DNA from 2 places in the Arthrobacter sp. zg-Y916 genome. Region 2 is predicted to be linked to the other one. Evidence: predicted binding sites of a transcription regulator. Region 2 holds the regulator's gene; the other holds the start of a gene.
The links. Region 2 encodes Rex, which represses fermentation and respiration genes when NADH is low (regulators of the CRP and FNR family bind a similar motif). Its sites were predicted from a motif close to CTTGTGAANNNNTTCACAAG; they were not measured.

Region 1 (15,017 bases), on a different contig from region 2:
TGAGCAGCTGGAGATGCATTTGGACGATGAAGGCACTTCCCTTGATGCTCGTGCCCTGGTGGACAGTGTGCCCGAATCGGCGGAGCTCTACATGTGCGGTCCTATCCGGCTCATGGACGCCGTGCGGCGCTCCTGGATTGAACGCGGACTGGCTCTTCCAAACCTGCGCTACGAGACGTTTGGCAACAGCGGTTGGTTCGAGGCTGAGCCGTTCACCGTGCGCGTTCCCCGCCTGGGGGTCCAGGCAACCGTCCACTCGGACGAATCGATGCTCGAAGCGCTCGAGCGTACCGGCCTGGACATGATGTTCGACTGCCGCAAGGGTGAGTGCGGCCTGTGCCAGGTCCGCATCCTGGATCTGGACGGGCGCGTCGACCACCGGGACGTCTTCTATTCCGACCGGCAGAAAGAACCCAACACCAAGATGTGCTGCTGTGTCTCCCGCGCCGTCGCTGACGAAGAGCGCACTTCGACGCCGGCGACCGTCACCATCGACATTTCCTGAAAGGTCCACAGTGGACATCCGCAACAAAATAGATACTTCCAAAATGTCGCCGTACCAATGGGTGATCGTCGCCCTGGCTGCATTCCTCAACGCCCTGGACGGCTACGACGTCCTGGCCATGGCGTTTACTGCAACTTCCGTGACCGAGGAATTCGGGTTGACCGGATCCCAGCTGGGCTGGCTCCTCAGCTCCGGGCTGATCGGCATGGCGGTCGGAGCCCTGGCCTTCGGTCCCTTCGCTGACCGGTTTGGGCGCCGCCGGATGCTGATGGCGGCGCTGACCGTGAATGCCCTTGGCCTCTTCCTGTCCGCGGTCGCCGGCTCCGCACTGGAACTGGGGATGTGGCGCATTGTCACCGGTCTGGGCGTCGGCGGGATCCTGGCCACCGTCACGGTGCTCACCAGCGAGTACTCCAACAACCGCTACCGCGGTATGGCCGTGAGCATTTACACCGCCGGCTACGGCCTCGGTGCCACCCTGGGCGGAATGGGCGCCACCGCACTCATCCCGGCCTTCGGCTGGCGGTCGGTCTTCCTCACCGGCGGGCTGCTGACCGTCATCTCCATTGTCCTGGTGCTCCTGCTGGTGCCGGAATCCGTGGACTACCTCCGTACCAGGCGGCCTGCGAACGCCCAGCGGGAGCTCGCGCGGATCGTCCGGTGGCTGCGGATCCAGGGGCCGGTGGAACTTGGCAGCGCACCGGAGACGAACGGGCCGCAGAAGAGCAGTGTGGGGCAGCTCCTTGGCCGCCGCTATCGGTCAACGACCCTGCTGCTGTGGTGTTCCTTCTTCCTGATCATGTTCGGCTTCTACTTCGCCAACTCCTGGACGCCCCGGCTCCTCGTGGAATCGGGCATGAGCGAGCAGCAGGGAATCATCGGCGGCCTGATGCTGACCATGGGCGGGACGTTCGGTTCGCTGCTCTACGGGGCCCTCACCACCAAGTGGAATTCCCGGCTGACCCTGATCGCCTTCACCGTGCTGTCCGCCGCAACCTTGGTGCTGTTCATTACCACCACCTCGATCCCGGCGCTGGCATTCTCGGCAGGCGTGCTGGTCGGCATGCTCATCAACGGCTGTATCGCCGGCCTCTACACGGTGACTCCGCAGGCCTATGACTCGTCGGTGCGTACCACCGGCGTTGGCTGGGGCATTGGTGTCGGACGCGTCGGCGCCATTCTCGCGCCCATCCTGGTGGGTGCGCTGCTCGACGCAGGATGGACGCCCACGGCTCTGTATATGGGCGTTTCCGCAGTCGTGGTGTTCGCCGCGCTGGCCCTGTTCAAGCTTCGTCTTGGAGCGGGTGCCCCGCCCGAAGCGGTGCCGGGCTCAGGAGCCCTGCCGGAGCGGCAGCCCGAATCCGAACCGGCCGGCCAGGCGGGACGCTAGCTGTACTGAGACACCACGCTAGTTACACATGAATAGGGTGAAGACCTCTTGGGTTTGGCGGTTACCACGCACAGCCGGGCCCGAGAGGTCTTCATGTCCCACGGTAATGCCCGTCTGGCTCCGGCCGGACGAATGATCCTGGTCGCGGGGACATGATCCAGACAGCTAGCAGCCGCTGCCGTCCACGGCGCAGGCTCGGCCTTCGGAAACGACGGGCTGGAGCGGCTGGTGGCTTTCCGCCCACGCCTGGGTGAGCGCCTGGGCGAATACCTCTTCCGGCTGTGCGCCGGAGATTCCATACTTCCGGTCCAGCACGAAGAAGGGCACACCGCTGACGCCGAGCGCACGGCCTTCGGCAATGTCTGCGTTGACCGAATCGGTGTATTCGGTACCGGAAAGGACTTCCCGCACGGTGTCCGGATCCAGGCCGGCATCGGCGCCGATCCCGGCCAGTACGTCGTGGCTGGAAATATCCTGGCCCTGCTCGAAGTGCGCCGCGAGGAGGGCTTCCTTCACCGCCGCTGCGGTCTGGGCCCCGCGCAGGTCCCGGGCAAGATGGATGAGCCGGTGCGCGGTGAACGTATTGGCGACTTTCAGGTCGCCAAAGCGGTAGTCCAGGCCCACGCCGGCGGCCTGCTCAGTGACGTGCTGCAGCATCCCGGACACCTGCGCGGGATCCATTCCCTTGACCTTGCTCAGGTACTCGACCTCCGAGCCTTCGAACCGCTCCGGCAGGCTGGGGTCCAGCTGGTAGCTGCGCCAGCGGACTTCCACCTCCGGGGCATGCTCGAAGCGGGACAGGGCAGCTTCAAAGCGCCGCTTGCCAATGAAACACCAGGGACATCCGATATCGGACCAAATTTCTACCAGCACATTTCCGGCAACAACTGCATCGAGGATTTCTATTCCCGGAACCAAAGGGTCAGCGGTGCCGGGACGGCACCGCTGACCCTTTCGTTTCCGGGGAATTAGAGGGCAGGGCCGCTGCCCGCGCCGCCCTGCCAGAGGGCATCAAACGGCGTGTTGGAAGAGACGCGGTTGCGGATGCCTTCGGTGACGAATGCCTTGGCCGTGCGGGCCGCCTCCAGGGGTGAGGCACCCTTGGCGAGCTCGGCAGTAATGGCGGCGGCAAGGGTGCAGCCGGCACCGCTGACAGCAACGTCGCCAACCTTCGGTGCGCGCAGCACCTCCATGGTCTGGCCGTCAAAGAAGACGTCGACGGCGTCGTCGCCTTCCAGCCGTACTCCGCCCTTGGCGAGGACGACGGCGCCGGAAGCCTCATGGATGCGGCGGGCGGCTTCCTTGAGGTCCTCGACGGACTCGATGGAGTCCATCCCGGAAAGGGACATGGACTCGAAATGGTTCGGGGTGACAAACGTAGCCAGCGGCAGGATCTGTGCCTTCAACGCCTGGTCGGTGTCCAGGGCGGCACCGGGTTCCTGGCCCTTGCAGATGAGGACGGGGTCCAGGACGATGTTCTGCCACTCCTGGCTCTGCAGTGCCTTGGCGACGGTGTCGATGGTGGCCGGGGTGCCCAGCATGCCGATCTTGACGGTGCCGAGGTCGTAGGCCGTCTGGATCGCTTCGAGCTGGTCGGCGATGACCTGGGCATCAACCGGGACGAAGCGGTGGTTCCAGTTGTCCTTGGGGTCGAAGGAGACAATGCAGGTCAGGGCCGCAATCCCGTAGGTACCCAGTTCCTGGAAGGTCTTGAGGTCCGCCTGTGCGCCCGCTCCGCCGGTGGCTTCCGAGCCGGCGATGGTGAGCGTGACGGAAGGTGCCGTTTGTGTGTTGAAAGACATGGCTCCATCTTCTACCTATTATGGTGCGGCCCGCCACCTTAAGGCGCTGCCGCCGTCGACTGTGTCAGGCGGGCTGTGCACGGCACGAAGCGGTCTAGAAACGGACATCCATGAGGCGCCAGACGGCCAGCCTGCCCAGGGCCGAGGAGACGCCTATCGCCAGGGCCATCAGCAAAGGCACACCAACCGCCCCGGCGATGAGGCCGATCACGAGCCACGCCAGCAGTGTGGGAACGAGGAAGAACGCCAGGACATGCAGCCACTGGTTTGGGACGCCGCGCAGGAGCAGGCCCAGCACGAGGCCCACCGGAGCGGCAGTGACGAGCCCGATTCCGGCTGCATAGAAGGCGGCAATGATGATGATCCAGAGGTAACCCCAGAAGTCCCGCGACGTGCCCCAGCCGATGCCTACGGTGGCCATCACCGCGACGAGCAGGCAGGCGATGGCATAGCCGGTCATGAACGCAGTGGGTCCGAAGGTGACGCGGGGTGCCAGGACTAGGCCTCCGGTACCTGAGGAGGGACCGCTGGCACGGGCCGGATCGACGTCGTCGTCGCCCGCAGTTTCAGTCATGGACTCTTGCTCCTCGCAGCAGCTTGACGACATCTTCCACGATATTCCGGACAACCGGTAGGCGGGAGAGGATCACCAGCTTTGCCACGAGGGGAGCGGTGTTGTTTACCAGGCGCCGCGAGCGGGCCTGGCCGGGGGAAGAATCGTAGACCCAGAAGAGCGTGAGCCCCATATGGACCAGCCAGAGCAGGTCCGGCAAATCGTCCCGGATGGCCAGCGGAGGCTGCGGCCGGGCTGCTTGGACGGCCTGGCGGTAAACGGCGATGGACTTGCCGCGGCCAACCTGTGCGGCGTCCTGGGGAAGGTCCGCCGCAGCATTGGATGAGGAGTGGACCGGATACCGGCTGGTCCGGGGCACCGGGAGCGCGGCGGTCTTGAGGAACTGGTGTCCAAGCGAGTGGTACGGGCCAAGGACATCGAGGTTGGCCTGCAGGATGACGCGGAGGTGCTCGCCAAGGTTGTGCCCAGCGCGCAGCAGGGGAAGGGCGCGGGAACGGTGCTCATCCTGCAGGGAGCGGTACAGCTCTCCGACCAGTGATTCCTTGGAGGGGAAGTAGTAGTACGCGTTTCCCACGGAGACGCCGGCCGCTTCCGCAATGCCGCGCATGGTGGTGCGTTCGTAGCCCTGCGTACGGAATAGTGCGGTCGCTGTTTCAACCAGCCGTTGCCGGGTGGTTTCGCTCTTTGCCCCGGCGGCCATTGAACTCCTGTTCCATCACTCTGCCGATCATTAGACCACACTTTTGAACACGTTCAAAAGTGTGGCTGAGCGGCTGCAAACAAGGCAGTGCCGGGGAGAGGAGGAGTACACGGCCGTACCGTGGCAGAATTGACGCTGGTCTTATGACCGCCCGGGACAGCGGGCAAGTGCTAATACAGCGGGGCGAAAGCCTTGGCGAACCACTAACCGAACGGGATTACCCATGTCTTCACCTACCCCGGACGCTGCCGTCACGGCTCCGCCGGCACCGAGCTACGCTTCGCGCGGAAGCTCCCATTACGACCTGATCCTCACCCTGATGTGCGTAGTGATCATCATTTCCAACATCGGGGCGTCGAAGGGCGTTGTCCTGGGCCCTGTGTTCGGCGACTTCAGCATCATCACCGACGGCGGTTTCTTCCTCTTCCCGTTGGCCTACATCCTGGGCGACGTCATCAGCGAGGTCTACGGCTTCAAGGCCGCCCGGCGGGCCATCTACATGGGCTTTGCCATGGCCGCCTTCGCCGTGCTGGCGTTCGCCGTCATCATCGCGCTTCCGGGGTTCGACGACGGCTACGGCCTCGAGAAGCAGGCCGCGCTGGAAGCGGCACTGGGGCCGGTATGGCAGATCGTGGTGGCTTCGCTGCTGGGCTTTTTGGCCGGGCAGCTGCTCAACTCCCTGGTCCTGACCCGGATGAAGGCGCGTTTCCGTGAGCGAGCCCTGGCGGGACGGCTCATGGCTTCCACCGGAGCCGGTGAGTTCGCGGACACCCTGATTTTCTGCGCCATTGCCGCACCGGTTATCGGCATTGCCGACGCCGGACAGTTCGTGAACTACGTGATCTTCGGCTTCGTCTACAAGACCGCGGTGGAGTTCCTGTTTGTGCCGGTCACCTCAGCCGTGATCAAGGCGATCAAGAAGCGCGAGCCGACGTACGGCCAGGCCAGCGCCTAGCTGTAGTACCGGCCCAGCACCTGCTCCTTGAACTCGAAGAACGTTCCGTCTTCAAGGGCCAGGCGTGCGTCGTCGACCAGCTTCACTGTAAAGCGCTCGTTGTGGATGGAGATCAGCGTGTGGCTGACCATCTCATTGGCCTTGAAAAGGTGCTGGATGTAGGCACGGGAGTAGTTGGCGCAGGCGTAGCAGTCGCAGCCGTCCACCAGCGGCCCGAAGTCCCGCTTGAACTTGGCGTTGGAGAGGTTTTTCCGGCCGTACGGCGTGTAGAACGCCGAGTTGCGGGCCACCCGGGTGGGGGAAACGCAGTCGAAGGTGTCGGCGCCGTTCTCGATCGCGGTGAAAATGTCATCCGGTTCGGAGATGCCCAGCAGGTGCCGCGGCTTGTCTTCGGGCAGCTCTTCGCTGCACCAGCGCACGATCGTGCCGAGGTTTTCCTTCTCGAGGGCTCCGCCGATGCCGAAGCCGTCGAACTCCATGGCGCCCAGGTCGCGGGACGCCTTGCGACGCAGGTCCTCATACTGGGCTCCCTGCAGCACGCCGAACAGCGCCTGGTAGGGGCGGTGTGAGCGCTCGGCCGTGAGCCGCTGGTGTTCCGTAATGCAGCGCTCAGCCCAGAGCCGGGTGCGTTCCAGGGACCGTTCCTGGTAGCCGCGGGAGTTCAGCAGGGTGGTCAGCTCGTCGAACGCGAACATGATGTCGGCGCCGAGCTGGTGCTGGACCTGCATCGAGATTTCGGGAGTGAAGCGGTGCTTGTCCCCGTTGAGGTGGGACTTGAACCAGACGCCGTCGTCATCGATGTGCGCCAGCCGCTCCTTGCCGGGCGCGACGTCGTCGTCCGCTCCGGTGGCATGCGTGGTGCCGTCAGCGTTCATGTTGATGACCTTCTTGAACCCGGCGCCCAGGCTCATGACCTGGAATCCGCCCGAATCCGTGAAGGTAGGGCCGGGCCAGTTCATGAACTTCCCCAGGCCGCCTGCTTCATCCAGGATGTCGGCTCCGGGCTGAAGGTACAGGTGATAGGCGTTGGCCAGGACGGCCTGCGCACCAAGCTGGGCTACGGACTCGGGCAGCACGGCCTTGACGGTGGCTTTGGTGCCGACGGCGATGAACGCCGGAGTCTGGATCTCGCCGTGCGGGGTGCTGATGACGCCGGTGCGGCCCTGGAACTCACCGCCGTTCTCCTGGACGCGGGACGCGGAATCGGGCGTGGTTTCGCGCAGGCGCTTACCGAGGGAAAAGGAAAAACCAGTGGTGGACACCCTCTTATTTTGCCTTACTGGAGGGGTCCTTCGGTTAGAGGTCCAGGTTCAGGCCCCGGATGGCACTGAGCTCGGTACGGATCCGGCGCTGGAGTTCGGCGTCGGTATAGGCCTGTGAGCCGCCGTGGGCGCGCAGGTACAGCAAAGTGTTCAGGCGCAGGATCCGCCAATCGCGTTCGCTGTGCTCGTCGCCGGACTCAGCGGCCCGCTGCACTTCCCGGTCGTAGAGGTTGGGTTCGTTCAGCTGCCGCTGCAGCAGTTCCGCGGAGAGCTTGGCCTTGAGCGGATCCGACTCCGCGTGGTCTCCGGCGCGAACTGCCTGCGCGAAGGCCGCCGACGCGTCGGAGTCGCCGGCCTCATGGGTGATCTGTGCGGCCAGCGCCAGCGCCCCCTGGATCCAATTCCAGCGCCCGTAGTTGCCGTCAAAGCCCAGGCCCGTGATCAGGCCGCAGACCGCCAAGGCGTTCTCCGCATCACCGAGATCCACGTACAGGGTGTGGGCCAGGTCCCGGACGTCCTGCAGGTTGCTGCCGGCCTTGACGTTCAGTCCGCGGGCCAGCCGGGTGACCAGTTCCTTCACTGCCCGGTCCTCCGGGTGGGCGGCCTCGGCAGCCGCCAGGACGGCGGCGTAGGTCTCCTCATCCGTTGGGATGCTGCGGATTGCTTCGGAAGCATTCTTTTCCGGAGCCGGTGCGGCGACACGGACGGCCGAACCGTACGCGATACGCAGCGATTCCCCGTCCTCCAGCTCGGCGACAACCAGTGCCGGGGTGCCAAGGTCATCCTCTTCGACCCGGACAGACGCCAGCGGTGCCAGAGTCAGCTCATCCAGGACCAGCCTCTGTCCGGGGACGAGGAGCTCGGCATTGACCCGGAAGGCATAGATCTCCGGCGCACTCTCTGGCATGGCTGTTCCTTCGCGTTAGGACACTCGGACCAAAAGTATATAAAGACTTGGTAACGCCCTAGCGTCCCCAGCCCGCTGAGGCCAGGGCCTGGCGCAGCAGGTCTCCGCGCCCGCCGGCGAACTCTGAGTAGACGGCAGGGCTCAGGGCTTCTTCCGGAGTCAGCCAGGACAGCTCCAGGGCGTCCTGGCGGGGATCACATTCGCCGGTCACCGGGATGAGGTACGCCAGCGCGACGGCGTGCTGGCGTTCGTCGGTCAGCCCGGTCTGGGAGGGGGAGGGGAAGTACTCGGCGACGGTGAACGGAACCAGGCTGGGCGGCAGCTGGGGCAGTGCCAGCGGTCCGAGGTCCTTCTCCAAATGCCGCAGCAGCGCCGCGCGGATGGTTTCGCGGTACATCACGCGCCCCGAAACGAAGGAGCGCACCATCCGGCCTTCCGGTGTGGCCTGGAGCAGCAGTCCCACTTCGGTGACGTAGCCCAGCGGATCGCACCGGACCGGGACGGCCTCGACGTAGACCATCGGGAGCCGCTGCCGTGCTTCGTGCAGGTCCTCCTCCGAAAGCCAGCCGGGATACGGGTCAGGAGTGCGAACGTTCATAGGAGTGTTCTACCCCAAAGCGGGAGTACTAGTCATTTGACGCGCTCGGCTTCGGCCAAGGGCTGAATGGTCCCTGACCTTCCGGCTGCTAAACGCGGAGCCTACGCTTAAGCGCATGAAGACAGAGCTGCCGGAACTGTTGCTTCCGGATGCTGCGGCGTGGCGGGAATGGCTGGAAGAACACCATCTCCTTTCGGCAGGGGTCTGGCTGGTCATAGGCAAGCGGGGCGGAAACGTCACGGCCCTGACCTATCAGAGCGCGCTCGACGAGGCGCTGTGCTTCGGCTGGATCGACGGGCAGGCGGCCCGCCGGGACGCCGAAAGCTACCGGCAGCGCTACACGCGGCGGGGGCCGAAGAGCATGTGGTCCCTGCGCAATGTGGGGCACATCGGGCGGCTCGAGGCAGCGGGACGGATGCACCCGGCCGGGCGCGACGCCGTGGAATCGGCGAAGGCAGACGGGCGCTGGGATGCAGCCTATGCCGGCCCCGCCAGCATGGAGATTCCCGCAGATCTCCTGGAAGCCATCGCCCAAGACGCGCAGGCGCAGGCCATGTTTGACGTCCTTTCCTCCCAGAACCGGTTTGCGCTGGGCTACCGGCTGGGCATGCTCAAGACCCGCGAAGCGCGGGAACGCAACATCGCCCGTTTTGTGCAGATGCTGGGCCGCCGTGAAACGTTCTATCCGCAGAAGCAGTTTCCCGACTAGGAGTCCACCATGTGCCGGCTATTTGGAATGCATGCAGGCCTTTCCCCGGTGACGGCAACTTTCTGGCTGCTTACTGCCCCGGACAGCCTGGCTGAGCAGAGCCGCCGGATGGCCGACGGCTTTGGGATCGGGGTGTTCCAAGGGAAAAAGCCCGTGGTGGACAAGGCGCCCATCGCAGCCTACGAGGATGCGGCCTATGCGTCGGCAGCCCGCACGCTTAAAGCCGAAACGTTCGTAGCGCATGTCCGCTACGCCAGCACGGGAGGAGCCGCGCTGGTCAACACGCACCCCTTCCTGCAGGACAACCGGCTGCTGGCGCACAACGGAGTGGTTCAGGACCTCGGCGCACTGGATGACCGGCTCCGCCAGCTTGAGGTGATGGACCTCGTGCAGGGCCAGACTGACAGCGAACGGGTCTTCGCCCTGATCACCGGGATCGCCCGGGAGAACGGCGGAGACATGGGCCAGGCGATTGCCAGGGCCCTGACGTGGATTGCGGAGAACCTGCACTTGTACGCCGTGAACCTGGTCATCACCACGCCGGAGGAACTGTATGCGGTGCGGTATCCGGATACCCACCCCTTGTACGTGCTGCAGGAAAGCGGAGATGGCCCGCACGAGGCCAAGCGTTCGTCACGGATCAGCGTGAAGAGCGACGAGTTGGAGCAGGAAAACAGGCCCTCGGTCATGATCGCGACGGAGCGGATGGATAAGAACCCGAACTGGCGGTTGATGGACTCCGGAGAGGTGCTGAGGGTCGGCCGGAACCTCGCGGTCGAGCGCTCGTTCCCGCTCCCTGATCACCCCCGGCACCTGCTGAAGCTCGCAGACCTGGACCCGGTTGCCGCCGCTTCCCAGCACCCCCGGAAAGCAGGCAGGCCTTAGCTTTCTTCCCGAACTCCCCGGACCGCTTCCACGCGCACCACACGGACGGCGGCCTCCAGGACCATCCAGGCCTGCAGCTGCGTGGAAAGTTCGACGGCGCCCCCCGGGGGATAGCTTTCATCAGCGGATTTGCGCGGATCAGGCGAAAAAACGGGCAGCCCGTTGCGGGTGGCACGGCCCTGCCACAGCCGCTCCGCCAACGTGGTGACTAGGCTGCCCGCGAGCTGCCGTGCCGATTCATCCAGCGTCGGCGCCGCCGCTGCCTCTGCGAGATACCGGCAGAGGATTCCCGTGAAGAGTCCGCCGTCCCCGCTGTTGTGGGTGCGCAGTACCGGGCCGCCGCCGTCGTCCTGGGCCAGATGCGCCGCAGTCCCACGGACCAGGTCCGCCGCCCGCTCCAGGTTCGCGGCCCCGCCCAGTTCCAGCAGTGCACCGAGAACGGGACCCTGGTTGTAGGTATACAAGGCAGTTTCGACGCTCACCTGCCCGCCGGAACGCCGGACGCCGTCGAAATAGAGCCCGGTGTCCTGGTCCAGCAGGGTCTTGCCCAGCCAGTCGATGAGGTTCTGGGCGCGTTCCCGGTCTCCGCTGCGCGCAAAGTACAGTGCCGCCGGAGCCGTTGCGGGAGTGTTCTTGAAGTTGCGGCTGCGGTTCCAATAAAGACCGCCGCCGAATTCCGGTGTGTGCGCAGACCGCAGCGCCGAGCCGAGGGTGTCCCGGAGCCGCTGGTGGCGCGGCTTGGGCCCGCGCGGGGGACCGGGCAGGGAATCCAGACGCAGGGCAGCGAGCACCAGCCAGGCCATGTCGTCATAGAAGTGGTTGGTCCAGCGGCCGTAGTTGCGCAGGCGGATGGTGCGGACCAAGGTGTCCGCCAGGTCAATCGGGTCCATATCGGCCAGCCGGGTGCGGTTGCGCAGGCCGGTATCCACCAGGAGATCGGCATAGTGCGCCTGCCACCAGTAATGCCACGGTGATGATCCGCGCGGCAGCGGCTGGGGTGCGCGGACGGCGGCAAGATGCGTGCCGGGAATGCCGAACAGCCTGCCGCCAAACGCAGTGGTCACCATGTGGGCTGCCGTGTCGGCTCTCAGCTCCGCGGACCGGAGCATGTGTGGGGATGGCATGCGAACCACCCTAGACCCGGCGCGGACGCACGGACACCGTGCCGGGACATCCGATCCCCACGCGCCGGGATGCGGTGTGCCCCCGGTCACAGTAGGCTCAGTGGACCGCGTACAGACCCGCCCCCACCATCCCAGGAGGACAAATGCAGTTATCCGGCGCTTCGGCCCTAGTCACAGGAGCAGCTTCGGGGTTGGGGCGGGCCACTGCACGCCGGTTGCTCGACGCCGGTGCCGAGGTGGTCCTGGTGGACCTGCCGCAGTCCGGCGGGCTGGCGTACGCCGGCGAGCTGGGGGACAACGCACATTTCGTGCCCGGTGATGTCACGGACCCGGAGCAGATGCAGGGCGCCGTCGAGGCCGCCATGGCCGCTGCGCCGCTGCGCGTGGCAGTGAACTGCGCCGGCATCGGCACCCCGGGCAAGGTCCTGGGCCGGAACGGGGTGCTGCCCCTGGAGGATTTCACCCGGGTCATCCAGGTCAACCTGGTCGGCACCTTCAATGTCACCCGGCTGGCCGCTGCCGCCATGGCGGAAACAGAACCGGTGACGGACGACGGCGGGACAGCCGAGCGCGGCGTCATCGTCAACACGGCGTCGGTGGCGGCCTTCGACGGGCAGATCGGCCAGCCGGCCTACTCCGCGTCCAAGGGCGGAGTTGCTGCCATGACCCTGCCGCTGGCCCGGGAGCTGGCCCGGCACCTGGTCCGTGTGGTGACAATCGCGCCGGGGATCTTTGAAACACCCATGGTGGCGGGCCTGCCGCAGGACGCGCAGGACTCGCTCGCCGCGCAGATCCCGCATCCCTCGCGCCTGGGGCGGCCGGATGAGTACGCCTCGCTGGTGGAACACATCATCGGCAATTCGATGCTGAACGGGGAAACCATCCGCCTGGACGGGGCCATTCGGATGGGACCGAAGTAGGGCGTGCAGATGCTCCCCGACGCTGACTTTCTCCAGTTCGAACACCTGCTCAGCGACGCGGAAGCCGCCAAACTGGCTGAACTGCGCGCCTTCCTGGCGGCCGAGGTCACCCCTCACGCCACACGGTGGTGGAATGAAGCGCACTTCCCGGTTGAGCTGCTGCCCGGGCTCGCCTCGCTGGGACTTTCCACCCCGGTCCAGCGCGGCTACAGTCCGCTCTTCGCCGGCCTGGTGATTGCCGAGATGACACGCGCCGATACGTCCATCGCCACCTTCTTCATGGTGCACCACGACCTGTTTGTGGAAGGCCTGCACGCCTTCGGATCCGAGGAGCAGCGCTCGCGGCTCCTCGCGGATGCGCAGGCCCTGAAGATCACCGGGGCTTTCGCACTGACGGAACCGGACCACGGCTCCGACGTCGCCGGCGGCATGGCCACCACGGCGGTGCGCGACGGCGGCACCTGGGTCCTGAACGGGACCAAGCGCTGGATCGGCAACGGCACGTTCTGCGACTGGATGCTGCTCTGGGCCAGGGAACCGGCAACCGGGGAGGTGCGGGGGTTCCTGCTGGATGCCTCCCTGCCGGGAATCAAGCGCAGCCGCATCGAGAACAAGACGGCCCTGCGCACCGTGCAGAATGCGGACATCGAGCTCACCGAGGTCCGGGTCGCCGAAGAGGACCGGCTCGCCGGGATCGACAGTTTCGATGACACCAAGCACCTGCTGCGCGGCTCACGGATCATGGTGGGGTGGCAGGCCGTAGGGCAGCAGCTGGCGGCGTTCGACGTCGCCCGTGCCTACGCCGTCGAACGCCTGCAGTTTGGCCGGCCGCTCGCGGGATTCCAGCTGGTGCAGGAACAGCTGGTGCGGATGCTGGGCAACACCGTGGCCTCAACCGGGATGCTGGCCAGGGTCAGCGACCTGGAACAGGGCGGCTACGGCGGACTCTCCGGGAGTGGATACACCCGCGGGGATATGGCGCGCGCGGCACTGGCCAAGTCCTATGCGAGCAGGCTGATGCGGGAAACCGTCTCCCTGGGCCGGGGGCTGCTGGGCGGGAACGGGATCGTCACCGACTACCGGATGGCCAAGATCTTCGCCGACGCCGAGGCCATCTATACCTACGAGGGTTCCTACGAGATCAACACCCTGATCACCGGACGTGAGATCACCGGAGTCTCGGCGCTGCGCTAAGGGCCGCCGGGTGCGGCCAAGTGGTGCACCCGGTCAGTAATCAGTAGGCTTAGTTTTGAGGTGCACGTTCCGATCGAAAGGTGAAGCTGCAGATGACTGAACAGAACCCGGACCACAGCGACAACCCTGCCCTGGCCGATGATCTGGCTGAGGTGGTAACACCTGATGAGCTGAGCGTCGTATCCGGCGAGGAGCTCCTGGACGAAGACGAGCTCATGGACGCGGAGGACCTGACCTATCCAGGTGCTGCCGAAGACAACCCCGATGCCTGGCAGGATGACCCCCTGGTCAACGAGGAACCGCTGGCGGGCCAGCCCGGCGAAATGTCGGACCAGACGCTGCGCGACGAGACGCGCGAAGAGCGCTACGAAGAGGGTGACTCGCAGGTTCCGCCCGAAGAACCGACCATTGGCGAGGCAGCCCGCGACGTTGACTTCGGAGACCCGACCGCAGATCCCCTGGATGATGGCAGCGACGATCCGGCCCATGCCGGCGGCGACCCGCTCTCCTCCTTCAATCCCGATGACGAGGCCCTCTAAGGGCGGGCACGCGGCAAAGCCCTCCCGCCGCACCCGGCTAACGTTGGAGGATGCCTTCCTTCCGTGTCCAGCTGAACATCCTCGGGCTGCGCCCCGGAAATGCTCCGGAGGCGGTGATGGACGCCGCCGTGGAGGCGCTGGAGGCGAGCCACCATGTGGAGGCCAACCAGCTGGACATCGTCTCGGGTGTTCCCCGGATTACCCTCCGGATCATGGTCCCCGCCAACGAGTACGGCGTGGAAAATTCACAGGCCCGCCGCGCGGCAATGAACATGCGCCACGCGGTGGAACAAGTGGCTAAGTGTGAGCAGCTTCGGGTTCTTCGGCGGCAGCGCGGGCGCTGGCTTCCGCTGTGAGCCATTCGCGCTGCGCCCTCCTGCTCGCGTGATCGACCTGATGGCGGCGTGAACCGGCGGACACGAGGATCAGGAACGCGGCTGAAAAGGCTCCGACGGCGGGCCACACGGCGCCCGGCTCCTCCAGCAGCCGGGCCAGGCCCATTCCGGCCAGTCCGAGGACCACGCTCCAGGCGACGGCAAGTTGGCCGCGGTCCGTCATGCAGATGGTGGTCACCCCGATAACCACCGAGACCAGTGCGATCAGTGTCCAGGCCTCTGCGCCCCAGCCTCCGGCGTCGGCCTGCTGCTGCGTCAGCCAGCTTCCCAGGCATGCCAGCAGCGCCAGGATGGAGACCCCCAGGAAGACCGCCAGCGGGCCGTTGGTGAACAGCCGTTCTTGGCGGCTCCCGGCGGGCCGCGAGGCAGTCAGGTGGATGGAAGTGAGTCCGAGGCCGACCTGTGCTCCCGCCAGCCCGAACCCAGCGGCGGGATTTCCGGTGTGGACCGCCCACAGCCACAGGACGGCCAGCACGACGGCGGCTGCCGTCAGCGGTCCTGCCCAGGCGTGGCGGGGGTTTTCGCGCTGGGACGGGAGCCACTGGAAGCAGGCATAGG
Region 2 (15,017 bases):
GCCCCCGTCATCATCGGTACGGCAGCGGCGTATGACCTCGGAGGCCTCCGCTGGGTGAACGCCCTGCTGGCCGCCGTTGTGGCGATCCTCCTGCAGGTGGGCGTGAACTATGCCAACGACTATTCCGACGGCGTCCGCGGCACCGATGACAACCGGGTGGGCCCGCTGCGGCTCACCGGTTCGGGCGCGGCCGCGGCGAAGCACGTCAAGTACGCAGCGTTCGCCTGTTTCGGTGTTGCCATGGCTGCAGGCCTGGCACTCGTGGTCCTCTCCCAGGCCTGGTTCCTGCTGCTGGTGGGAGTGGGCTGCATCGCCGCTGCATGGGGCTACACCGGCGGGCGCAACCCCTACGGCTACATGGGCCTGGGCGACGTCTTCGTCTTTGTGTTCTTCGGCCTGGTGGCGACGCTCGGAACCACGTTCACCCAGGCCGGGCAGGTCAGCGGCGCGGCATGGATCGGTGCCGTCTCGACCGGCCTGATCGCCACAGCGCTCCTGATGGCCAACAACGTCCGCGACATTCCCACCGACCGAGAGTCGGGTAAACGGACCCTGGCCGTACGTCTGGGGGACGACGCCGCGCGGATCAGTTACGTGATGATGCTCGCGCTGGCACTGCTGCTTCCGCTGCTGCTGGTGGGCGATTACCCGTGGGTGCTGCTGGTCCTGCTGCTGCTGCCTGCGTGCCTGATGCCCAGCTGGCTGATGCTCAAGGGCAAAAAGCGCCGCAGCCTGATTCCGGTGCTCAAGCAGACCGGCCTGATCAACCTGGGCTTCAGCGTGATCTACGGACTAGCCCTGGTGCTGACCCGCCTGCTGGCTTAGCTAGCCCCGTAAGCCCTGACCAGAGAGCAGGCACGTCCGGCGGTCTCGGCGTCCGGCATCGAAATGACGCACTTCGGCCTGGAGCCGCCTGTCAGGATCAGAGCGGGACCGCTGCGCACAATGAACCCGGTTCCGGCCGGGCTGATCCGGTAGCCCCAGCCGCCAAAGTCCAGCGCCTGTATATCCTGCACGGACACACTGGTGATTTCCCGGTATTCAAGCGGCATCAGTTTCCAGAACCCACCAGCCAGAACCCGCACGCCGGCGTCGTCAATTACTGCATTTCCCGAGCAGAAGATCCAGATCAGCGCGGCGGCGGGAAGCCCCAGCAGGGCCAGGGCCGGATGGACAAAGACGAGGCTCATGGCTACCGCGGCGCCGGTGCCCAGGCTGAGCAGCCAGCTGACCGGCCCCATTGAGATCTTGATGACCATGCTTTCCCGGTTGGCGGCAGCCCGACGCGCAGCTGCGGCTACGGCTGAGTCTTCACTGGCTGCGTCGGCGTCGGCGGCCACAGTATCTGCGTCGGGAGTACGGTCCACCTCCCCAGGCCTGTACAGCCAGCCGCAGACAGCACCGGCCACACAGCCTGCGACGGCGGATATCCACATCACCGGGGAATCGATCTCAGCTTGTGAAGCATCAGCGAGCCCAATCTGTCCGGCGACGACGGCGACGGCCAGACCAGTCATCAGCACGCCAAGGGCGATTCCGAGCCCAACCCCGATGCGGGCAATGACCGCCGAATAGCCACGGGTCAGGACGGACAGGCCCGCGACGACAGCACCGGTTCCTCCGCTGGCAAAAACCGCAACGGCCGCCATGCCCCACAACGACGAGTACCCGTCGACACCGTCGGGGCCCCAGTGGCTCGCCAGCTGGTCGGGAAGGCTGCCGGCCACCGTGGCCATCCACCCTGCGGCAGTCAGTCCCAGGGCCAGCGGGCCGGCAATCACTGCGAGCAGCCAGCGCCGGTTGTAGGTGCTTTCGCTCTGCTCTGATCGGTTGCTGAGTTCTGTATTTGCCATGCGCTCCCCCACTGCTTACCCGGCGTTTGGCGGGTAGGACTGTCCGTCGACCCTAACAGGGACGCACGGAGGGTCCGGTGTCAGTTCTCGCGGGGTTTGCGGTCGGCGTCGATTGTGACGTCCGGATTGCTGTCCAGCATGGAGTCCTCGGCCGCCGAATCGTCGAGCTCTGCCCGGTTGCGCGACGGCGGAGTTTTTTCGCTGAAACGGCTCTGCAGGGTGACGGCAGCGGCGTCGCGCATATCGCGGAAGAACAGGTACGTAACGCACCAGGCCAGGACCGCTGCCACCAGGGCAGACAGCACGAGACCCAGCTGCAGGTACAGCCCTGCAACAAAGAAGACGGCCACCAGACCAAGGCGGAGAGCGGTAAATTTCCAGAAAGCCACGTTCCTATTCTACGGGCACGCCCGGACCCTGCCTTCCGGATCGCACGGCCGGGCATGGAGGTCACGCAGATTGCCTTGAACAGCACCCAGTCAGCCCTCAGCTCACTCCACTACACTGGGGTCATGCCCCGCCTCGTACTCCTCGGCGTCATCGTCGTCGCAGCCGTCATCATCTACGCGGTCATTGACTGCCTTATGTCCTCTGCCCGGGAAGTGCGCAGCATCTCCAAGCCGGCCTGGCTCGCCACGATTGTGCTGCTGCCGGTCTTGGGTGCCATCCTGTGGTTCCTTTTCGGCCGGCCGGGCCGACGGCCGGAGCCCAGGCCCCGTGCCAACCGGCACCCCACTGCCCCGGACGATGATCCCGAGTTCCTCCGCAACCTGGAGATCCGCCGCCGGCAGAAAGAGAAGGAAGCGGAACTCAAGCGCCGCGAGCAGGAACTGGCCGACCGCGAGAAGCGCTCAAAGCAGAACGACGACGAGAAGCCCAGCAGCAACTAGCTCAAGCTCCAATGCAAAAGCCCCGTTCCGGATCCGGAGCGGGGCTTTTGCTTGCCCTGCGATCTTTTCGGACGCAGCGTTCCATGCCCGGCCGCCGGACGTACAATTCCTGCATCGCGTCGTGGCGGCTGGCGTCCCGGGGCCTGAAATCTCCCGGGTCTGAAGGGAGCTATCACATGACCGACAGCCCTGATGCCGAACGGAAGGCCGCGGCGGCCTCCTCCGGAGCGCATGCCAGGAAATGGAGTGTGGACATTGGCCCTGTCTGGGCCGGTTTGATAACGGGCGGGCTGGCCCTGGCCGGCACGGCCATCGGTATCGTCGTCAGCGGCCAGCAGGAACGCGAAAGTTTCCTGCGCGATGAGCGGCTGGACAGATACTCCTCCCATGCCAGTGCAACGCAGATCTTCCTGGTGGACCTTGATACATGGGCGGCAGCCGCAGAATCCCAAAGCGACGGCGAAGCACAGGCACGGGCCGACGTCGAAGAGTCCTACCGGACGGCCGTTGAAGCGGCCTGGGATGTCCGCCTTATCGCACCCGCCGAAGCCGAAGAGCTAAACCAGCTCATTTCCCAGAAAGTGGACAGCGCCTACACCTACCTGAAGGACGGATACACCGAGGGAGAGAGCGAGAACCTGAAGGCCCTGGGCGCCGAGGTGAATCGACTCGTCTCAGACCTGGCGGAGCACGCCGCCACCGGGATCCGGCCGTCCGCGCCCGCCGGGGAACACCAACTGTCCCTGACCGCAGATGGCGGAGACATCTACACCTGTGAGCGGGCACCGTGAGCTGCTGAAAACCCCGCCCCGGCCGAAGCCGGAACGGGGTTCTGCGAAAGCCGGGGACAGGGTGGGAGGCGCAATCCCCGCCGCCCGAAGGCAGTGCCTAGACGCCGGAGTAGCTGTGCAGCCCGGCGAAGTAGACGTTCACGATGGTGAAGTTGAAGACCACGCAGAGGTAGCCGACGATCGAGAGCCAGGCGGCACGGGTGCCGGTCCAGCCGCGGGTGGCGCGGGCGTGCAGATAGCCGGCGTAGACAACCCAGATCACGAACGTCCAGACTTCCTTGGTGTCCCAGCCCCAGTAACGGCCCCAGGCCTGTTCGGCCCACACGGCGCCGGCCATCAGGGTGAACGTCCACAGCACGAATGCAACGGCGTTGATGCGGTAGGAGAAGTTCTCCAGCGACTGGGCGGACGGAACGATCTTCAGGAACGCCAGGCGCTCCTTGGCTCCGGCACGGACCTTGGCCTCGCGGTCGGCCTGCAGCAGCTGCAGGACGGACATGGCGAAGGTCAGCGTGAACAGCGCCGAAGCAATGACGGCAACCGACACATGGATGATCAGCCAGTAGCTCTGCAGTGCGGGGATGAGGTGGCCTACCGGGGTCGGGAAGCCGATGGTCGCAGCCATCATCATGATCAGGACCAGGCCGATGACGAAGGTACCGAGGAAACGCAGGTCCCGCCGCAGCAGTACCAGCAGGAAGATCACGGAAACCACCAGGGCGCCGGTGGTGCAGAACTCGTACATGTTGCCCCACGGCACACGGTGGGCGGCCATGCCGCGCATGACGACGGCGGCGGCATGGATCAGCGTGCCAAGAACCGTGAGGGCCACGGCAACGCGGGCAGCGTTGCGGCGCGCACCGGTGTAGCCCATGGCATCGTCGGCAGTGACGGCTTCGCCGCCTCCCCACTGGCGTGCTGATCCTTCAGGGCCCGCAGGAGCGCCGGCGGTCGCCATGACGCGCTGCGCCGGTGCTGCGGATGCAGCTTTCTGGTCGATCGCCTTCAGGGTCTTGCTGCTCTTAGCCAGGTCCCAGGTGAACGCAAGGAACGCCACCGTGTAGGTGAAAGCGGCGAGCAGCATGAAGAGGTCGCTGTACTCCGCAAGTTGGTAGTCGATGGAGGGCATTAGGAGTCCTTACCTGTTTCTTCCGTGCGTCCGGCCGTGCCGGCCACTGATGCGTCAGCCAGGTCGCCCGGGCCTTCCGCCTGTGCTGCGGCGGGTCCGCCCGCCAGCCACTTCTTTTCGAGCAAACCGCGCAGGGCTTCGGCTTCGGCTTCAAGGCGCGGATCCTCGCCGCGGGCCAGCAAACCGTACTCGACCATTATGCGGCCATCCCCGCTGGTCCCTGTACGCACCCACACCCGTCGGCGGGCGAGGAACAGGGAAGCGGACAGTCCGGCAAGGCTGAGTACCGAGAAGATCAGCACCCCTACCTTGGCCGGATCGTAATGGATGTCCAGAGCTGCGTAGCGCAGCAGTCCGTCGAAACTGATCGATCCCTTGCCCTCGGGCAAGTCATAGATCTGGTTCATGCCGAGCACGATTCCGCCGGCATCCAGGTCCCTGTTGTTCAAGGGGGTGAGGTCGTCGGTATCGAGGACGAAGACATTGCTCGGGACACCGTTGTCCAGGCCCAGGTCGCCGTAGTAGGAGTTCAGGTTCAGCTGCGGGTTGACCGGATCGGGGTCGCCGGAGAAAGCGACGCCCTCGGGGTCCAGCATGGCGGTGGGCAGGAAGAACCCGACGAAACCGAGCTGGTCGGGCTTGGCGTCCGGTGCCTTGATCACCATCAGGGAGGTGTAGACGCCGTCCGTGGGGACGCCTACCACCGGGCCCTGGAAGGCGATGTCTCCGGCGCCGTCGCGCACTGTGACCACCGGCGCGTAGCCGTTGCCCACCAGGTAGACCTTTGTTCCGCCGATGCTCAGCGGCTTGTTGACCTTCAGCGTCTCGGACCGCGGAGCCTCATCGGGGTCTTCCTGCACGGTGACGCTGGCGGTGAAGTCCAGCGGCTGGACGTTGCCGTTGGCCTGCCGGTCGAAGGTGACGTCGAAGTCGTCCAGGGTCAGGGAGTACGGGGCCAGCTGGGACTCGGAGAAGTTGGTGCCGGGGCTGAAAGTGTCATACCCCACGAGGGTATTCACAAAGGTGTCCCCTTCGACCACCACGCGCTGGCCGTTGTAGCCCACGAGCCCGCCGATCGCCACAGAGGCCAGGACCCCGATCAGCGACACATGGAAGACAAGGTTGCCGGTCTCCTTGGCGAAGCCGCGTTCGGCGCCCACGGAGGGACGGTCCGAGTCCAGGTCACGGGCCTCCACCCGGTAGCCGCGCTTGCGCAGGACCTGGGCAGCGTCGCGGGCTGCCTGCCCGGCGGTGAGGCCGGTGCCGGCGGGAACCACCATGGTTCCGTATTCCGGAAGCCGCGAAAGCTTCGTGGGAGTCCTCGGGGGCTTGGAGCGCAGCGCCTTCCAATGGACCTTGGCGCGCGGAATCACACAGCCGATCAGGGAGATGAAGAGAAGCAGGTAAATGGCCGAGAACCAGATGGAGGAGTACACATCGAACAGCTGGAAGCGGTCCAACCAGGGTCCTGTGCCCGGGTTGTCCTGAATGTACTGCGTGACAGCTGCGGGGTTGGCCGGGCGCTGCGGGAAGAGTGAACCCGGCACCGCCGCCACCGCCAGCAGCAGCAGCAGGAACAGCGCCGTGCGCATGCTCGTGAGCTGGGTCCACGCCCAGCGCAGCGTGCCCAGCAGGCCGAGGGAGGGAAGGGCGACGTCGTCGGCCTTCTTTTTCCCCGGCTTGCCGGCAGGCGGCGTGGTTGCGTTGGCAGACGGCGCGCCGGAGGGCGGTGTCTGCATCTCTTCGCTGTCCGGTTCAGGTTTCAACTGGTTCTCATTGTTCTGTGGAGTCGGGTTCCGGCCAGCTGGCGGCCGGAGTCTCGGACATGGGACATGCTCATCAGATGGGCAGGGTGACACTATCCAACCAGCCTTGGAGCTGGTTGATCCAAACATTCCAGACGCCGGTGACCATCAGCAGCCCCAGCGCGATCAGCATGCCGCCGCCAAAACGCTGCAGCGCAAGCCGGTGGCGGCGGAAGAAGCCCAGTGCGCCCATCCCGCGCCGGACGCCCAGGGCAATCAGCAGGAAGGGCAGTCCCAGGCCAAGGCAGTAGACGAACGTGAGCAATGCCCCCTTGGCCGCCGAGGCATCGTCGCCGGAAAAGGAGAGCAGCTGGACTGCGGAGAGGGTCGGCCCCATGCACGGTGCCCAGCCCAAACCGAAAGTGATGCCCAGCAGGGGTGCGCCCCACAGGCCGGCCGGCGGCCGTGCCTCGATCTTGCGGTCGCGCTGGAACCAGGACAGCCCACCCATGAAGATCACGCCCATCAGGATGATCAGCACGCCCAGGACCTGCGGAATCCAGGCCTGGTCCGGCCCGCGCAGCCATGCCCCGAGCTGTCCGATCCCGGCTCCGATGGCGACAAAAACCACGGAGAACCCCAGGATAAAGAGTGCAATGCCCGTCAGCATCCGCCCCCGGCGCTGCTTTTCCAGGTCAATGCCCGTCAGCCCCGTCACGTATCCCAGGTATCCGGGCACGAGCGGCAGCACGCAGGGGGAAAGAAAGGAAACCAGGCCGGCGAGGATCGCCACCGGGATGGCCAGCAGCATCGACCCGTTAAGGATCGTTTCCGCGAAGACGTTGGCGGCCGGCAGCGCGGCGGGAAGCAGGGGCGGCACGGCTACGCAGCCAGCGCGTCGCTGATCAGGGTCTTGAGCGTTCCCTTTTCAGCCAGGCCCAGGATCCGCGCAGCGACCCGGCCTTCACGGTCAAGCACCAGCGTTGTCGGCACAGCCTGCGGCGGTACGAAGCCCGTCATCGCGAGCAGCACGTCCCCGTTGCGGTCCTCGAAACTGGGGTAGGGAATGGCGAAGTTCCGTTCAAAGGCTTCCGCCGTCTTGGCCTCGTCGCGGATATTCACGCCGTAGAACCGGGCGCCTTCGGGCGAGAACTGCTCATGCAGTTCCACGAGGTCAGGAGCTTCCTTGCGGCACGGCGCACAGGCTGCGTACCAGAAATTAAGGACGACGACGTCGCCCGCCCAGTCCGCGTTGGTCACCGTAGTGCCGTCAAAAAGGGTTCCGGACAGTTTAACGGGCTCACCGCGTTCGGAGACTGCGTATTCCGTGACGGACCCGTCGCCGGCGATGTAGTTCTTGTTGTCTCCGGCTTTGGCCTGGGCGGCAAGCGGGTCCTCAACCGTGCATCCGGCCAGGGCGGCGGCCAGGGGCACGCCTACGGCCAGCCCGGCACCAATCCGCAGGAAGGACCTGCGGTGCATGGCATCGGACTGGTTGTCGCTCTGAGGTTTCTTCACGGATTTCCAGCTTTCATCGCGGCAGGGGAGGGCCACTTCTACAACGCGTAGTAATTGTATTATGCGCCGGGGATGTTCGCTGCCCCGGGCAGCAGGTCCGCGGAGGGCTCCGCATAACGAACGCCGGACAACACGTCGCCCTCGAAATCCAGGGTGGTTACGGAGGTCAGTGTGCATTCCCTGTTCCGCGGGTCATGCCACAGCCGCCGCCCCTCAGCGGCAAGCCTGGTGACCCAAATCGGCAGCTGATGGCTCACGAGGACGGCTTCGGCGCCGTCGCCGCCTGTTTCCAGTGCCCGGACCCGGGCGTCCTGCACGGCAGCCATGACGCGGTCCACCTGCTGGACATAGGGCTCACCCCAGGAAGGCTTCATGGGATTCCGGAGCAGCGGCCAGTAGCGCGGGCTGCGCAGCCGGCTCTTCACTCCAGAGAGTCCTTCAAAACGGTTTTCGGCTTCGAGGATCCGCTCGTCCGTCTCGATTTCCAGGCCCAGGGCAGCTGCGATGGGTGCGGCCGTTTCCTGCGCCCTGGTCAGCGGTGAGGCAACCAGGTGCACCAGCTTGGCGCCGTCGTTCTTCTGCGACTGGAAGTGGGAGGCGACGCGGCGGGCCATCTCCTGGCCCAGATCTGAGAGGTGAAACTCGGGCAGGCGCCCGTAAAGGACACCGTCCGGGTTAAAGACTTCTCCATGGCGGACGAGGTGGATCGAGGCACGCGACATGATTCCAAGTCTCGCAGACACGCCGGTGAAGATTAAATCTTCACAAACAGTTGAACCTTTGAGTTTTATGTGTAAGACTCAATGCAATTGCATCTAATAGCCGGGCAGGCGACCGCCGCCCGGTGATCCACGACAGGAGTTACCCCACCATGATCCCTACCGGACTTAACGCAGGCACCTGGAACCTCGACGCTTCCCACAGCGAAGTCGGCTTCACCGTCCGGCACGCCGGCATCAGCAAGGTCCGCGGCAATTTCGACAAGGTCTCGGCTGTCCTCGAAGTCGGCGAGTCCCTTGCCGGCTCCAAGATCTCCGCCACGATCGATTCCTCGTCCTTCAACTCCAACGACGCCAACCGCGACGCCCATGTCAAGGGCCCGGACTTCTTCGACGCCGAGCAGTTCCCCGAACTCACGTTCACCGCCACCAACGTGGAAGGCTCGGGCGAAAGCTACAAGCTCACGGGCGATCTGACCATCAAAGGCACCACCCGCCCCGTGACCCTGGACGTCGAATTCAACGGTGTGGCCGTTGACCCCTTCGGCGCCACCCGCGCCGGATTCTCCGCAACCACCTCGATCAGCCGCAAGGAATTCGGCCTGACGTGGAACGCTGCCCTGGAGACCGGCGGCGTACTGGTGGGCGACAAGGTAACCATCAACGTCGACGCTGCGTTCGTCGCCGCTTAGTCCCAGTCACTTAGCCCCAGTCACTTAGTCCCAGTGCAGGAGCCGTGGACCGGAACCCCCGACGGGTGTTCCGGTCCACGCTTGTTTAATCCACAGTTTCCCCGCCCACGACCGGAGAGTGTGTCCGCGCCGGTGCCGCGCCAGTGCCCCGGCGATAGACTTGTCACCTGACTTCGCAGATGGGCACACTTGCCTGCCGGCACCCGCCGGCAGGCACCAAACGGCAGGCGGGCCCCATGACCACTCCAAACATCCCTGACCCCAGCGATCCCGACGCTCCGCGGGAAACTCCCCCGCCGGACTCCGCGGTGGAAGGCGAACAAGAGCGCCAGCAGCCCCGCTACGGGCAGTACAGCAAGCCGGAACAGCCGTCCGCTCCGCCCCATGCCGGGCAGGAAGACGGTCAGGCTGGCCCAGCCGCCCCGCAGGGCGGACAGCCGGGGCAGTACGGGCAGGCAGGGCAGTACGGGCAGCCGGGGCAGTACGGGCAGCCCAGCCAATATGGGCAGGCACCTGGCCAGCCGCAGTATGGCCAGGGACCCTACGGATATCAGGCTGCCCAGCCTTCGGGCTACCCCTCGCCTGCTGGAACAGGGTCCTCCAAGGGTCCTGCGCCGCGTGAGGTTGAGCTTGGCTTCTGGCTCATCATCGCGGCCGGCGTCCTGTCCTTCATCAGCAACCTGCTGACGTCCCTGAACCTGCCGAACCTGCTCTCCCCCGAACAGACGCAGATGCTGCGGGACAGTGACATAGATCTGCAGGATGCCAGCGGCTTCCTGATCACCTTCTCGGTGCTGGTGGGGCTGATCGGCCTGGGCATGTACGTGCTGATCGCATTCTTCGTTCGACGCGGACACAATTGGGCCCGGATCGTGGGCACCGTCTTCGCTGCTTTCTCGGTTTTCGGGCTGCTGGTGTCCCTTCCGACCTACTTCGCCTCACCGCTGGGGCTGCTGTCCCTGGTCGCCACACTGGCCGGGATAGCCGGGATCGTGATGCTCTACCTGAAGCCGAGCAATCCCTACTTCCAGCGGCACGATTACAACCCTTACCGCCCGTACTAGCCGGTGGCATAAATCTTGGCTGCTCCGGCACCGGTTCACCCTAATGATGGTCACAGCAGCAGGTCCTGGGCGTAGCGTTAGCTGCCCTACAGGGAGCTGACAACCTCCCGGTAGGAGTACTGTTTTCCGGTCTCTTGAAGGCGGCGACGACTATGACCCCACCTCCCGAAGCCCCCAATTCCCCGCAAGCCGGTTCCACGTTTCTTTCCCGCCACTTCCATTTACCAGTCCGGAACCTTGGGTTCCACCGCCTGGCGGTACGGCCATCCCGGACAGGGTGGCCGGAGCGCGATTCCGCTCCGGAAACACCGGATGCGCCTGCACCGGCAGCAGCCCCTGCACCGGAGACTGCACCGGCAGCACCACCGGCGAGCGGCGCAGCCGCAGGCGCTGCACTCGCCGGCGGCGAGCGTCCAGCGATGCGTACTTCACCCCAGCCCGCTGCCAAGCTGCCGCCCCGGCCCGAACGGGCGCCCGTTCCCCAGCCGGTTCCGCCCCCTCGCCTTTCCAGCCGGAAAACCCCCCGCCGCGCTCCGCTGGCGGTCAATGCGGGTGCCTTGCTGATCTTCGCAGCCGGTGTGGTGGTCCTGGTGGCCGGTTTCCGTGCGGCCATGGACCCTGGTCGCGGAGTACCGGAAGCTACGGCACAGCTCCTGGAACTTGGCGTCCCGGCTGACACCCTGCTGGTCCTCGCCAGGGTTGCGGATGTGGCCATGACCGCCGTGACTTTTGGGGCCTGCTTCTTCCTGGCCTCAGTAATCCGCGATGGCCGGAATTGGGCGCGGGTGTGCTGCGCCGCACTGGTAGCCGCAGCTCTCTTCTTCGGCGTCCTGAACCACGCGGAACAGCATGTGGCGGCCGCACTGATCGCCGGCACCGGGCTGGCACTGTCTTTCCTGCCTGGCACCGCGAGGTATTTCGCGAGGGGCCGGGCCCGCACTTTGGGAAGCTGAACTTCTCAGCGCATCAACCGGGCCTGGGCGTCGGTCGCAAGGGCCGCCACCTGGGCGCGCTGGGCATGGTAGGCAAGGATCTGCAGTTCGGTGGCCATGTCCACCTTGCGGATCTGGATTTCGGGCGGAGCCTGCAGCACCACCGGGGCGAAGCTGAGGATGCTTGTGATCCCGGCTGCAATGAGACGGTCGCACATCTGCTGCGCCACGTCTGCCGGGACAGCCAGGACGGCCATGTTGGCCCTGGTCTTTTCGAGCACGGCTTCCATGGCATCGACCGGGCTGATCCGCAACCAGCCGACTTCCTGGCCCACGGTCATCTGGTCAGCGTCGAACAGGGCCACGACCTCGAATCCCCGCGACCCGAACCCGGGGTAGCCTGCCAGCGCCCGCCCCAAATGCCCGGCCCCCACGATGGCGACGCGCCAGTCCAGCGTCAGGCCCAGGGCCGCAGCAATCTGGCCGCTGAGGTACGGGACGTCGTAGCCCACGCCGCGTGTGCCGTAGGAGCCCAGATAGGAGAGGTCCTTGCGGAGTTTTGGTGAGTTGACTCCCGCGGCCTCCGCCAGCTCCTCGGAGGATACCCGCTCGATTCCCTCGGTCATCATGGTCCCCAGCACACGCAGGTATACGGTGAGGCGCGCCAGCGACGCCGCTGGGATGTGCCGCCCGTGGCCGGACGGCTGACGGCTTGCCGGGTCACTCATCCCTGGTACTCACCTCTGCCGCTTTCGTTGCTCAGGGCCCCGCAGCGGCGCCCGCGGACCTCCGTCCGGTACTTGCCCACTCTAGGGCCGCTCCTCGGGGCTCTCCAAGTGTTCTCCTCCTCCACGGACTTCTTCCGTCTCCCCCGGTTATGACGCCAGCAGCCGGCGCAGCCGGGCTTCATCAATGTGCCAGAAGTCCCGCTGGATTCCGTTGATCATCAGGACCGGGACCTCCTCGGAGAAACGGGCAAGGTAGTCGGGGTCACCGTCAATAGAGCGTTCCTGCCACGGAACGCCGAAATCGCCGCACACCCGGTCCAGAACCTTCCGGGCCGCCTCGCACAGGTGGCAGCCCGGGCGCGTCAGCAGCAGGACCTCCGGAACCGGCGCGGACGTTGGTACACCATTCATGACTTCCAACTTAGCCTGCACGGACCCATGTCCGTGGAACAAGCGGGTTTTTCAGTAGACTCGAGCTATGCCCCGATCCACTGCCGTCCGAGCCACCGATTATCCGGCTGCGGCAGGAACTCCGGGAGAAGCGGCTTTTTTCGACGTCGACAATACCCTTATGCGCGGTGCCAGCCTGTTCCATGTGGCGCGCAAGATGCACCAGCGGGGGGTCTTCACCCTTCGGGAGGCCGGCGGTTTCGCGTACAAGCAGCTGCGCTTCATGCTGAAGGGCGAGAACCTCAAGGACGTTCACAGCGTCCGTGACGCAGCCCTGGCCTTCGCAACGGGACTGGCAGCCGAGGACGTCCGTACCCTCGGCGAAGAGGTCTACGACGAAATGATCGTTTCGAAGATCTGGCCCGGCACCCGCGCACTGACCGAACAGCATATGAAGGCGGGCCGGCCGGTGTGGCTGGTCACGGGAACGCCGGTGGAAGTGGCATCGGTGATTGCCAGCCGGCTGTCACTGACAGGAGCCCTGGGGACTGTCAGCGAGGTGGCCGACGGCCTCTACACCGGCCGGCTGGTCGGTGAATTCCTGCACGGTCCGGCCAAGGCAGAAGGCGTCCGTGCCCTCGCCGAGCAGGAGGGACTGGATCTCTCCCGCTGCTGGGCCTACAGCGATTCCTTCAACGACGTGCCGCTGCTGACGTTGGTGGGCCATCCTGTGGCGATCAATCCTGACGCGCGCCTCCGCCGGCACGCCCGCGATCACAACTGGCCCGTCTATGATTTCCGGTCCGGACGCCGTGCCGCCACGCTCGGCCTTAAGACGGCTTCGGCTGCCGGGGCAGCCTACGGATTGTGGCGCGGCTTTTCCTGGGTCCGTTCCCGCTAGGTCCGTCCCCGCGCAGGTCTTAAAAAGCTGAAGCCCGCCAAGTCCTGAACCGGACGGCGGGCTTCTGCGGCGCTAAAGAAGAATCTACTTCTTGTTGCGGCGCTGGTGACGGGTCTTGCGAAGCAGCTTACGGTGCTTCTTCTTAGCCATACGCTTGCGGCGCTTCTTAATAACTGAACCCACAGAGTCCTCACAAACTTGAATTAGGAGCCATGCCGGTTCCTGGATCAGGGGGCCTGGGCGGCCCGCCGTCAACGGTTCCGGCAGATACTAGCCATGATTGAAACGTTCCTTAACAGGGTACCGCTTCCACGCTGTCTTTCCGGACAGCGCCGTTTGCACCCTGGCACCCGTTTCGGGTGATGCCTAAGCGGTGCCCGTCCGGCGGTCGATCACCGCGTTGCGCAGAACCTGCTGCACCGCAGATTCCGGAACCCGGTAGGACCGTCCGAACCGGACTGCCGGAAGTTCTCCGGAGTGCACCAGCCGGTAAACGGTCATCTTGGACACACGCATGACATCCGCGACCTCTGACACCGTCAGAAACCGCACGTCCGAGAAATTGCTCTCGTCTGCCATTTATCTCTTGTTCCTTCGTTCGGAAGCAACTTGCGTCCAGTCCGACTGGAGGGGCGAAGCGCAAGGAGCGCAATCCCGTCTCGTCGAACATCGGCGGCGTGTCGCCTTGATGACCATCTGATGACCGTCTAGCACTCTACTCTAGTGGCTGAAGTAACCATAGTGGAAGTTTTTCCGCTGAAAGACGGTCCCTTTCCGCGATGTTTCTTCCGCTTGCTCCCGCGGTCCGCGGCCGGCGCCGGTGCAGGACTGCAGCACGGCTTCAGGCTCCGGTGCGACGGCGCCGGGAGGCTGCTGCCAGCGCCTCGAGAATGACAGCCGACGTATCCCAGTCCATGCACTTGTCCGTGATGCTTTGCCCGTAGGTCAGCGGGCGGGGGTTCTCACTGTCGTGCGGCTGCGCGCCGCCCACCAGGAAGCTCTCCAGCATGACGCCTGCGAGCCTGTGCCGTGCATCGTGGCCGGATTCCAGCGTGGCGGCCAGTTCCAGTGCCACTTCTGCCTGGCGGTGATGGTTCTTGCCGCTGTTGGCGTGGCTGGCGTCCACGATTAGGCGCGGGTTAAGGCCCTTGCCGGCCAGGGTTTCGGATGCCGCAAGCACATCCGGGGCGGAGTAGTTCGGCCCGGAGCTGCCGCCGCGGAGGATGAGGTGCGTGTCCGGATTCCCGGCGGTACGGACCATTGATGCCCGTCCTGCGCCGTCGATCCCCAGGAATGACTGCGGAGCGGACGCGGCATCGCACGCGTCCACGGCGATCTGCAGCGAACCGTCGGTTCCGTTCTTGAAGCCGACCGGCATGGACAGCCCGGAGACCAGCTGCCGGTGGATCTGGCTCTCGGTGGTCCGGGCTCCGATTGCTCCCCACGACACCAGGTCGGCGACGTACTGGGGGCTGATGGGTTCCAGGAATTCTGTCCCGGTGGGCAGGCCGAGTTCCGCAGCCGCGATGAGGAAGCGCCGCGCGGCGAACAGCCCGGTGGCGATGTCATGGCTGCCGTCCAGGCGGGGATCGTTGATCAGCCCTTTCCATCCCACTGTGGTGCGCGGCTTTTCGAAGTAGGCCCGCAGCACCACGAGAAGATCGG

Region 1: a site for Rex is predicted at 5,012-5,031, ahead of LOC59_RS16000 (queuosine precursor transporter). Genes of this name have one in related genera too.

Annotation. Positions count from the first base shown of each region.
Region 1 is NZ_JAJJOD010000011.1:160,004-175,020, reverse strand. Features, by position in the region: gene LOC59_RS16030 (PDR/VanB family oxidoreductase) at 1-505, shown strand, start outside; gene LOC59_RS16025 (MFS transporter) at 549-1,895, shown strand; gene LOC59_RS16020 (DsbA family oxidoreductase) at 2,061-2,813, opposite strand; gene thiD (bifunctional hydroxymethylpyrimidine kinase/phosphomethylpyrimidine kinase) at 2,864-3,697, opposite strand; gene LOC59_RS16010 (hypothetical protein) at 3,792-4,271, opposite strand; gene LOC59_RS16005 (TetR/AcrR family transcriptional regulator) at 4,264-4,971, opposite strand; gene LOC59_RS16000 (queuosine precursor transporter) at 5,195-5,926, shown strand; gene tgt (tRNA guanosine(34) transglycosylase Tgt) at 5,923-7,188, opposite strand; gene LOC59_RS15990 (DUF6707 family protein) at 7,223-8,095, opposite strand; gene LOC59_RS15985 (NUDIX hydrolase family protein) at 8,154-8,693, opposite strand; gene LOC59_RS15980 (YdeI/OmpD-associated family protein) at 8,809-9,402, shown strand; gene LOC59_RS15975 (class II glutamine amidotransferase) at 9,412-10,287, shown strand; gene LOC59_RS15970 (glycoside hydrolase family 76 protein) at 10,284-11,411, opposite strand; gene LOC59_RS15965 (SDR family NAD(P)-dependent oxidoreductase) at 11,555-12,331, shown strand; gene LOC59_RS15960 (acyl-CoA dehydrogenase family protein) at 12,341-13,525, shown strand; gene LOC59_RS15955 (hypothetical protein) at 13,618-14,064, shown strand; gene LOC59_RS15950 (hypothetical protein) at 14,115-14,420, shown strand; gene LOC59_RS15945 (hypothetical protein) at 14,362-15,017, opposite strand, start outside.
Region 2 is NZ_JAJJOD010000001.1:436,327-451,343, reverse strand. Features, by position in the region: gene LOC59_RS02150 (1,4-dihydroxy-2-naphthoate polyprenyltransferase) at 1-825, shown strand, start outside; gene LOC59_RS02145 (hypothetical protein) at 822-1,853, opposite strand; gene LOC59_RS02140 (DUF4229 domain-containing protein) at 1,934-2,242, opposite strand; gene LOC59_RS02135 (PLD nuclease N-terminal domain-containing protein) at 2,366-2,743, shown strand; gene LOC59_RS02130 (hypothetical protein) at 2,920-3,534, shown strand; gene ccsB (c-type cytochrome biogenesis protein CcsB) at 3,632-4,663, opposite strand; gene resB (cytochrome c biogenesis protein ResB) at 4,663-6,402, opposite strand; gene LOC59_RS02115 (cytochrome c biogenesis CcdA family protein) at 6,503-7,219, opposite strand; gene LOC59_RS02110 (TlpA family protein disulfide reductase) at 7,291-7,890, opposite strand; gene LOC59_RS02105 (histidine phosphatase family protein) at 7,986-8,648, opposite strand; gene LOC59_RS02100 (YceI family protein) at 8,798-9,337, shown strand; gene LOC59_RS02095 (hypothetical protein) at 9,574-10,401, shown strand; gene LOC59_RS02090 (hypothetical protein) at 10,821-11,354, shown strand; gene LOC59_RS02085 (redox-sensing transcriptional repressor Rex) at 11,360-12,061, opposite strand; gene LOC59_RS02080 (glutaredoxin family protein) at 12,209-12,472, opposite strand; gene LOC59_RS02075 (HAD family hydrolase) at 12,540-13,352, shown strand; gene LOC59_RS02070 (30S ribosomal protein bS22) at 13,437-13,535, opposite strand; gene LOC59_RS02065 (helix-turn-helix domain-containing protein) at 13,719-13,931, opposite strand; gene LOC59_RS02060 (3-deoxy-7-phosphoheptulonate synthase) at 14,194-15,017, opposite strand, start outside.